Regions from separate parts of the Streptomyces sp. Je 1-369 genome, predicted to be linked through region 2. Evidence: riboswitches for the same ligand, from Rfam matches in the RefSeq annotation. Region 2 holds a riboswitch; each other region holds the start of a gene.

Evidence for each region. Region 2 has a riboswitch for cyclic di-AMP ahead of NOO62_RS19040 (M23 family metallopeptidase). Riboswitches for the same ligand answer to the same signal wherever they lie in the genome.
Region 1: another riboswitch for cyclic di-AMP. It lies ahead of NOO62_RS29880 (M23 family metallopeptidase); the one in region 2 lies ahead of NOO62_RS19040 (M23 family metallopeptidase).
Region 3: another riboswitch for cyclic di-AMP. It lies ahead of NOO62_RS02620 (C40 family peptidase); the one in region 2 lies ahead of NOO62_RS19040 (M23 family metallopeptidase).

The regions. Positions count from the first base shown of each region.
Region 1 is NZ_CP101750.1:6,610,637-6,613,879, reverse strand. Features, by position in the region: gene NOO62_RS29885 (GntR family transcriptional regulator) at 1-157, opposite strand, end outside; gene NOO62_RS29880 (M23 family metallopeptidase) at 368-1,171, opposite strand; cyclic di-AMP (ydaO/yuaA leader) riboswitch at 1,184-1,346, opposite strand; gene NOO62_RS29875 (M16 family metallopeptidase) at 1,566-2,951, opposite strand; gene NOO62_RS29870 (M16 family metallopeptidase) at 2,948-3,243, opposite strand, start outside.
Region 2 is NZ_CP101750.1:4,198,239-4,201,481, reverse strand. Features, by position in the region: tRNA gene NOO62_RS19050 (tRNA-Met) at 1-53, shown strand, start outside; gene NOO62_RS19045 (PP2C family protein-serine/threonine phosphatase) at 216-1,430, shown strand; cyclic di-AMP (ydaO/yuaA leader) riboswitch at 1,652-1,815, shown strand; gene NOO62_RS19040 (M23 family metallopeptidase) at 1,827-2,894, shown strand; gene NOO62_RS19035 (aldo/keto reductase) at 2,980-3,243, shown strand, end outside.
Region 3 is NZ_CP101750.1:570,484-573,726, forward strand. Features, by position in the region: partial or broken gene NOO62_RS02610 (ATP-dependent Clp protease proteolytic subunit) at 223-364, shown strand; gene NOO62_RS02615 (hypothetical protein) at 408-728, shown strand; cyclic di-AMP (ydaO/yuaA leader) riboswitch at 1,088-1,264, shown strand; gene NOO62_RS02620 (C40 family peptidase) at 1,268-1,741, shown strand; gene NOO62_RS02625 (DUF6328 family protein) at 1,823-2,395, shown strand; gene NOO62_RS02630 (ATP-binding protein) at 2,442-2,894, opposite strand; gene NOO62_RS02635 (helix-turn-helix domain-containing protein) at 3,167-3,243, shown strand, end outside.

The DNA.
Region 1 (3,243 bases), 2.4 Mb from region 2:
CGGCCTCCAGCGTGCGCAGAGCCTCGCGCACGGGGACGCGGGAGACTCCGTAGCGCCGCGCGAGGAGTTCCTCGGTGAGCTTGCCGCCCCTTTCGTACACACCGGCGACTATGTCGTCCCGAATGGCCGTGCATACCGAGTGCGCGGGAACGCGCATGACCGGACCTCCGCTTTGATCCCCGCGCAACGCGGTCGACCGACGCTCGTTCCGTGACTCTATTGCAGGGCGCCGGGATTTCCGACGGCGGGACGGAATTCATGGATATCTTTTGGCCAAGAACACGGCGGCCCGGAACGCCGAAAGCCCCGGCTCACGAGGAGCCGGGGCTTTCGGTTCGGTGCTTGGCCGCTGCGGGGGCCGCGTCGGTCAGACGTTGACGCCGTGCGAGCGGAGGTACGAGACCGGGTCGATGTCCGAGCCGTAGTCCGCGCCGGTGCGGGCCTCGAAGTGGAGGTGCGGGCCGCTGGAGTTGCCGGTGGACCCGGAGAGGCCGATCTGCTGGCCCGGGGTGACCGTCTGGCCGACGGTGACACCGAGGGACGACATGTGGCCGTACTGGGTGTACGTGCCGTCGTTCATCTTGATGACCACGTTGTTGCCGTAGGCACCGCCCCAGCCGGCCTCGACGACGGTGCCGGAGCCGACCGCGTGGACCGAGGTGCCGGACGCGGCGTGGAAGTCGACACCGGTGTGGCTGCCGGAGGACCACATGGCGCCGCCGGTCTGGTAGCCCGTGGAGACGTACGAGCCGGAGACCGGGGAGACGTAGGTGTTCAGGCGCTTGCGCTCGGCCTCGCGGGCGGCGCGCTCCTTGGCCTCGCGCTCCTTCTTGGCCTTCGCCTTGGCCTCGGCGTCGGCCTTGCGCTTCTCCTCGGCGGCCTTCTTCTTGGCTGCCTCTTCGGCCTTCTTGGCGGCAGCGGCGTCGTCGGCGGCCTGGCGCTGCGCGGCGGCCTGCGCGTCGATGCTCTCGGCGAGCGAGTCACCGACGGATATCGCCTGGGTGAGTCCGGTGTGCTCCACGGCCGCTTCGTCGGCGGCGGCGAGCGCGGGGCCTGCGAGGCCTCCGATGACACCGGTGGTGGTGAGCGCCGCGACACCCGCGACGTTCGCGGTGGTCCGCGTCATGCGGCTCGGACGACGGTGCTTCCCGGTGGCACGGGTGAACGCCATGTGGCGGGTGTTCCTTTCCTTCCCTCTCGCCTACCGGGTTAGCTGACGGGTTCGGAGCAGGAAGGTCTCCTACGAGTCCCTCGCCTCACGGCAAGGTTCCCGATTCACCCCAGGGGACATGTGGGTCCCCGGCTCCCCTGGCTCGCGCCGTACGGGGACTCGGCGATGACTGCCCGGTGCCGCGGATGCGGCGTACTGCGCGACGGACAGCCGGGTCGACGCTAAGCGGGGCGTCTTTCATTCGACAAACAGAACGCGACTTTTGTAGCGCACGCCACACGCCAGACAGGCAACCACTATATGAATCCGGACATATGAGGACCCCGGTGACCGAAACGGGTCACCGGGGTCGCGATGCGTCCTGACTGTGGCTCAGCGCGGTCGCTGCCGCCACTCAGCCGGTGACGACGCTCACTTCGCCGATCCCGAGCGCCCTGACGGGCTCCTCGATCTGCGCGGCGTCCCCGACCAGGACCGTCACCAGCCGGTCGTCCGGGAAGGCGTTCACGACGGCCGCAGTGGCCTCCACGGTGCCCGTGGCGGCCAGCTGCCGGTACAGCTGCGCCTGGAAGTCGTCCGGCAGGTTCTGCTCGACCTGGTCGGCGAGCGTCGCCGCCACGGAAGCCGCCATCTCGTACTTGAGCGGCGCCACGCCCACCAGGTTCTGCACGGCCACGTCACGCTCGGCGTCGGTGAGCCCCTCGGCGGCGAGGGTGCGCAGCACCTTCCAGAGGTCGTCGAGCGCCGGTCCCGTGTTCGGGGTGTCCACGGAGCCGCTGATGGCGAGCATCGCGGCGCCCGTCCCGTCCGGGGCGGAGCGCAGGACCTGGCTGAACGCCCGTACACCGTAGGTGTATCCCTTCTCCTCGCGCAGGACACGGTCCAAGCGCGAGGTGAGGGTGCCGCCCAGGCAGTACGTGCCGAGGACCTGGGCCGGCCAGACGCGGTCGTGCCGGTCGGCGCCGACCCGGCCGATCAGCAGCTGCGTCTGGACCGCTCCGGGACGGTCCACGATGACGATGCGGCCGCGGTCGTCGGCGGTCACCGGCGGCACCGGGCGCGGCTCGCCCGGGGAACCGGTCCAGGCGCCGACGGTGTCCGTGAGGATGGCGTCCAGGTCGGTGCCCTCGAGGTCGCCGACCACGACCAGGGTGGCCGTGGCCGGGCGGACGAACTTCTCGTAGAAGGCACGCACCGCCGCCGAGTCGATGGCCGTGACCGTCTCCTCGGTGCCCTGGCGCGGGCGCGACATGCGCGACGTCGGCGGGAACAGCTGCCGGGAGAGCTCCTTGGCGGCGCGCCGCGCCGGGTTGGCGGCCTCGTGCGGGAGCTCGTCCAGGCGGTTGCGTACGAGCCGCTCGATCTCGCTGTCCGCGAAGGCGGGGGCCCGCAGTGCGTCGGCGAGCAGGCCGAGCGCCTTCGGGAGTCGGGAGACCGGCACCTCCAGGGAGACCCGCACGCCCGGGTGGTCGGCGTGCGCGTCGAGGGTCGCGCCGCAGCGGTCGAGCTCGGCGGCGAACTCCTCCGCGTCGTGCTTGTCGGTGCCCTCGTTGAAGGCCCGCGCCATGATGGTGGCGACGCCGTCCAGGCCCTCCGGTTCGGCGTCCAGGGGCGCTTCGAGGTGGACCTCTACGGCGGCGACCTGCTGGCCGGGGCGGTTGCAGCGCAGGACGGTCAGGCCGTTGGGCAGCGTGCCGCGCTCGGGGGCGGGGAAGGCCCAGGGCTTGGCGGTGCCGGCCTGGGGCTGGGGGTGGAACTGCATCGTCGCGGCCTCGGTCACTTCGCCGCCTCCTCTTCTTCCTCGGCACGCTCGTCGGCGCCTTCCACGGGCTCGTACACGAGCACCGCGCGGTTGTCGGGGCGCAGGCGGGCCGCGGCGACCTCCTGGACCTCCTCCGCGGTGATGTCGAGGACGCGCTGGACGGCCGTCAGGGCGAGCTGCGGGTCGCCGAACAGGACCGCGTACCGGCACAGTTCGTCGGCGCGGCCGGCGACCGTGCCGAGCCGGTCGAGCCACTCGCGCTCCAGCTGTGCCTGGGCGCGCTCCATCTCCTCCGGAGTGGGGCCCTCCG
Region 2 (3,243 bases):
AGCTCGCTGGGCTCATAACCCAGAGGTCGCAGGTTCAAATCCTGTCCCCGCTACTGAAGGCCTGAGGCCGGGAAGCATCAGCTTCCCGGCCTCAGGTGTTTTTCCGTCCGTGACCGCTCCCCGTCCGTGACCGCTTCCCGGCCGTGACCGCTCCCCGTCCGTAACCCGGTCGGCCCACACCAAGTCGCACCCTCCCGCCGCTGCGGGAACCCTGAATGCAGCGCGGTGATGGGCGCGGAGTCGGCGGGAGACAAGCGGTGGGGCAGCGAGGAGAAGCCGACGAAAGGGGGGCCGGCGGGGCCACCGGGCCCGAGCGGGCGTTCGTCCGGGTCCTGCCGCTCCTGCTCCTCGTCGTCGGCGTCGTGTACGACGCGTCGACCCCGTCGGAGTTCACCGCGTCCCCCCTCTTCACCGCCGCACCCCTCATCGCCGCCCCCTTCTACTCGCGGCTCAGCACCGTCCTGACCGGCGTCGCCGCCACCGCCGCCGTCCTCTTCCTGCACTACGGCAGCACCATCAGCAGCCAGGTCGAGGCCGTCACCGAGGTGGTCACCGTGGTGACCGTCGCCGCGCTCGCCATCGTCATCAACCGTGTCGTGCGGCGCAGCAACGACCGGCTCGCCATCGCCCGCTCCATCTCCGAGGCCACCCAGCGCGCCGTGCTGCCCGAACCGGATCCGCGGATCGGCGGGCTCGACTTCGCGGCGCGGTACGAGGCGGCGCAGGCCGACGCGTTCATCGGGGGTGATTTGTACGCCGTACAGGACACCCCGCACGGCGTACGGCTCATCGTCGGCGACGTACGCGGAAAAGGCATGGGCGCCGTCGCGGCCGTCGCCGTCGTCATCGGCGCCTTCCGGGAGGCCGCCGAGCAGGAGGCCACCCTGGAGGCGGTCGCGCAGCGCCTGGAGCGGGCGCTCGCCCGCGAGGGCACCCGGCGCGACGGCCTTGACGCGTTCGAGGGGTTCACCACCGCGGTCCTCGCCGAGATCCGGCACGGCGAGGGCGCCGTACGGCTGGTGAACCGCGGGCACCCGCCGCCGCTGCTGCTGCGCGGCGACGGGCGGCTCTGCGTCCTGTCGGCGAGCGAACCCGCGCTGCCGCTCGGCATGGGCGACCTCGGGGCCTGGCCGGACCGCGCGGACGAGACGGAGCTCCCGCCCGGCGCGCTGCTGCTCTTCTACACGGACGGCCTCTCGGAGGCGCGCAACGCGGCGGGGGAGTTCTACGATCCCGCCGCCCGGCTCGGCGGGCGGATCTTCCCGGGCCGGAGCGGCCCGCACGCGCTCCTTGCCGCGCTCGCGGGGGAGGTGCGGCGGCACACCGGGGGTGGCATGACGGACGACATGGCGCTGCTCGCGGTGCGGCGCCCCACCGCGGGGGAACCGGACGGCACGACCGGAGCTCCGGGTGTCACGGCCGGTGATTGAAGTGCACCGCTCCGCATAACAACTGACGCTCTGTCAAGGGAATGTGAAGTTCCGGTGTTTAGTGATCTGGGGTCAACTCGCCCCGTTGCGCCCCTTCGTGTCCTGTTACGTACACCCGATGAGCGTTAACGATCAACCGGAACAGCTTGGAATACCGACCCGCTGTCTATTAACGTTCGATAACGCAGCGCGGTCGTCCCAGCCGTCACTAGAGACGGCTCCGCGCGCACGCGCCTAATCCCGCAAGGGAGCCGGGGAACCACCAACATGGGGTGAATCGGGCCTCTGCGCATCCGTGCACTCGTGCACCCGTGCCAGGTGTTCGTAGGAGACCTTCCTGCTCCGAACCCGTCAGCTAACCCGGTAGGCGAGAAGGAAGGAAAGGAGTGCGCCCCAGTGGCGTCCAACCGGCCTGCCCCCCAAGCCGTGTACGTTCCGAATGACGACGACTTCGGTTCGTACGACGAGAGCTCCTTCGAAGAGTGGAACCCCACCGAGGAGTCCGTCCGTCCCGTCCGCGGCAGGCACCGTGTGCACAAGAAGGGCGGCGGCGGACTCGCCCGCAGCTCCACCGTGCTCGGCGTGGGCGTCATCGCCGCCGTCGGCGCGGGCGGCATAGCCACCGCGCAGGACGGCAAGCCGCCGGTCTCCATATCGATGCCCGACCTGGGCGCGGTCACCGACTCGCTGCCCGAGGCCGAGTCGCTGCCGGGCGTGGGCTCGTTGATGTCCGACGACGCCGCCGCGGACACCACCGTCGCCGCCTCGGCCCCCCTCACCGCCGCGGGCGTCAGCACCGCCGACGCGGAGCAGGGCACCGCCGACGCGGGCGAGGCCCTGCGCGCCCGCATCATGCAGCAGGCCGAGAACCAGCAGAACCAGGCGGACAGCGCCGTGCGGACCGCGGCGGAGGACGCCGCCGTCAAGAAGGCCGCCGAAGAGGCGGCCGCGCAGCAGAAGGCCGCCGAGCAGGAGGCGGACGCCGAGGCCGCCGCCAAGAAGAAGAAGGCGGAGGAGGCCCGGAAGGCGAAGGCCGAGGCCGCGCGCCTGGCCAAGCTCGCCAAGAGCTTCGTCATCCCCACCTCCTCGTACACCCTCACCTCGCACTTCGGCGACGCGGGCTCCATGTGGTCCTCCGGCCACCACACCGGCCTGGACTTCGCGGCGCCCACGGGCACCCCGCTGAAGGCCGTGCACACCGGCACCGTCAAGGAGGCCGGCTGGGCGGGCGCGTACGGCTACCGCACCGTGCTCGAACTCGAGGACGGCACGGAGGTCTGGTACTGCCACCAGTCCTCGCTCAACGTCAGCGCGGGCCAGAAGGTCTCCACGGGTGACGTCATCGGCCGCGTCGGCGCGACCGGCAACGTCACGGGGCCGCACCTCCACATGGAGGTCCACACGCCGGGCGGCTCGGGGATCGACCCGCTCGGGTGGCTGCAGAGCAAGGGCCTCAATCCCTGATCGCGCTCTTGCGGGGTTCGGTCCGGCCGCGAGTTCGATGTGGCCTGCACGGAATTCCGTCTCCGGTGGGGGCGTTGAGGAGCACATGACTTCTCTTCGCCCACTCGGCTCCTCCGACCTCGAGGTCTTCCCGCTCTCCCTCGGCGGCAACGTCTTCGGCTGGACCGCGGACCGGGCGGCGTCCTTCGCCGTCCTCGACGCCTACACCGCGGCAGGCGGCAACTTCATCGACACCGCCGACGCGTACTCGGCCTGGGTCGACGGCAACAAGGGCGGCGAGTCCGAGACCCTCATCGGAGAGTGGCTCGCCGGGCGCGGCAACCGCTCCGACGTCGTCGTGGCCACCAAG
Region 3 (3,243 bases), 3.6 Mb from region 2:
GGGTAGTTGGGAGGAGTTTCAACGAGGTTAACCAGTCGTTGACCATCGCATGACGGTCTGCTGGGCTGCGCCATACCTGTCGATGCCCTGGGCAACTTTTCTACGCTGTGAGCGCAGCTCAAGGAGTACGTGGAACCGTTACGTCGCGCGGGGCCGCGGTGCCGGAGCGGGCGCCACGTCCATGTCGCGTTCGAACCGCGGTGTTCCGCCGCGATGCCGAACCGCGCGCGGCGGCTGTCGGAGGAGATGCTCGCGTTGCACACGGGGCGGAGCAAGGAGCAGATCGGCGCGGACATCGAGCGGGACAAGATCCTCGACGCCCCCGGCCGCCCTGGAGTACGGCCTCGTGGACCGGATCACTCCTAGGGCCTGCGTCGGGAGACGTCGCTCGCCGCCCGCGACCCGAGGTGATCCCGCCGATACCGCCGCCCGAACCGCCGCCACTGCCCGCGCCGACCCGCGCCGAGGGAGAACTGGTCGACCGTTACCTCGAGGTCGTCGACCTGCTCGGCCGGATCAATCCGGCCCGCGCCGAGCACACCTACGGCGGGCTGCGCGCCGCCCAGGCCCTCGTCGGCCGGGCGGGTGCCCTGCGCGACGCGCCGGCCCTCATGCACCAGCTGGGCGAGAGTGAAGTGCACGCGCCGACGCTCGCCCGGGCGCTGCGCGTCCTCGACGGGGAGCGCCGGGCCGAAGGAGTCACCGTGCCGCCCCCGCGCGGCGGCTGAGACACCGTCGGCCGACCGCGTCCTTCGACACCCCGACGTCCGGGGCCACTTCGAAACGGACCAGTCGGGCTACCCCGGACGGCGTACGAACAGGTCCTTCTTCGCAGGGGTGCAAGTTGCGTTCTGCGAGTACAGCACTGGCGGAATTAGGTATTCCGCTGCTGGTCGAGCGGTCGTCGGACCACCCGGCCGGGGACCGATTCCGGCAGTGTCCACCTGAACAGGTCAGTCGTGAGGAGCCTCACAAAACGCCGTTTCGGCTCGGTTTTTCGACCCATCTCGGGTCAAGATCCCTTCCGACGACAAGCCCCCGCCACAACGGCGGGGCGGTCCGGGCGGACGCCGAGTCCTGCCGCCACCCGGATGACCGGTCGACATCTGTGCAACGGCAGGAGTGGAGGACCCAGGTACGACGGGCCCGTCCGGGAAGTCCGGACGACGCCCTTGGGGTGAAGCCGCAGAGCACGACGCGGCCGGGCATCTTCGCCTGCCCGAACCCGACAGGTCATCTTTCACAGGCGGCTGACGAAGGGTTGCGCATGACCGCGCTGAATCATGTTCCGTCGCTGCTCACCAGGACCGGTGCCGCATCGGTCCTCACGCTCGCCGTCGTAGGCGGCACCGTCGTGGCCCCCGGGCTCACGTCGGAGGCCCAGGCAGCCACCCACGGGACGAAGGCGCTCAAGATCGCGGCGTCCAAGAAGGGCTCCCCGTACGGCTACGGCTCGGCGGGACCCAACCGGTTCGACTGCTCGGGGCTGACGCTCTACTCGTTCAAGAAGACGGGCAAGAAGCTGCCGCGCACCGCCGCCGCGCAGTACAACAAGACCAAGCACGTCTCCCGGTCCAAGCGGACCCGCGGCGACCTGGTGTTCTTCCACTCCGGTCGGAACGTCTACCACGTCGGGATCTACGCGGGTAACAACCGCATCTGGCACGCTCCCAAGAGGGGGGCCGTGGTGCGCCTGGAGAAGATCTGGTCCAACAGCGTCTGGTACGGCAGGGTCCGCTGACCCACCGCGGCCGGTCCGGCGCGCGCCACGCACCGTCAGGTGCCGGTGCGTGGAGTGCGCCGACGGGGATACCCGTACGGGATGTCCGACGACTATGCCTGTACCGCCCGCAACGAAACACCGCTGGAGCGCGCCGACCGCAACTTCGCGGAGCTGCTCCAGGAGCTGAGGGTGACGCAGACGGGCGTTCAGATCCTCTTCGCCTTTCTGCTCACCCTCGCCTTCAGCCCGCGCTTTCCCTCGCTGGACGCGGTGCAGCGCGGCACCTACGTCACGACGCTGCTGCTCGCGGTGCTCGCGGCGGCGCTGTTCACGGCGCCCGCCGCGCTGCACCGCTCGCTCTTCCAGCAGCGGGCCAAGCCGCTCATCGTGCGGGTGTCGTCCCGGCTCGCCGCCGTCGGGCTCGGCGTGCTGGTCCTGACACTCGCCGGTTCGGTGCTGCTCGTCGTCGATGTGACGTCAGGGCGGACCGAGGGACTCCTCGCGGGCGTGTGGACGCTGCTGGTGTGCGTCGGGCTGTGGGGCGTACTGCCACGGCTCGCGCGACGTCCCCTGGCGCGCGTCGAGGCCGCACTCGTTGAGGAGCCGGACGCCCGGCCGTCGGGGGCCCGCGGCGGAGCTCCGCGCCCGATGCGCAGGGAGCGGTGCCGGTAGCGCGCGACGCTGCGCGGCGGCCGTCCCACGGTCAGTGGGTGGCCGGTCAGTGGGTGGCGTCGCGAGGGGTGCGCCGGACCGGGGCACGCCAGGGCAGCGCGATCCACACGGTCTTGCCTCCCTCGTCGGTGGGGCTGACCGAGAGCCTGCCGCCGCATTCGGCGGCCAGCCAGCGAATGATCACCATGCCGCGGCCGTTGTCCTGCTGGACGGCTGCGGGGAGGCGCTTGGGGTAGCGCGGATGGCTGTCGGTGACGCCGATCCGCAAGTGCTCGTCACGGTCGAGTTCGACGTCGACCGTGAAGGTGGGCGACTGTCCCAGGGTGTGCTGCACTGCGTTCGTGGCGAGTTCCGAGACGATGAGTCTGATCGTGTCGGCCACCTCGGCGTCACCGGGCAGGCCCCATTCCGCGAGCACGCGCGAGACGTACTTCCGGGCGGCGGGCACCGAAGCAGGATCGCTCGGCAGGGTGACGGAGGCTTCCTGGTGGTCTGCCATGGCGGCGCTGTCCCTTTCCCACCGGGACCGGTCTCCGACCCGCGGCGGATGACTCGAGGACAGTCCCGGACTGGTGCTTCGCGCCAGCCTGCCACTCCTTGGCCGGTCACGGGTGGCGATCCACCGAGATGTGCATATATCTGTCGCTCGAAGCGGTGAACTCTGCTACGGCAGACCGTATTTGGGCGGGAGACCGGTACTTCCTCTAATCTCGCCTACTGCCCCGCCCCGCCGCTGGGAAATCCGGCGGCTCCGTCCGGAAGGAGACGGGCATGCAGTACGGCCCCGCGGTGCGCCGTCGTCAGCTCGGTGCCGAACTGCGCGCACTGCGTGTGCAAGCGGGACTCAC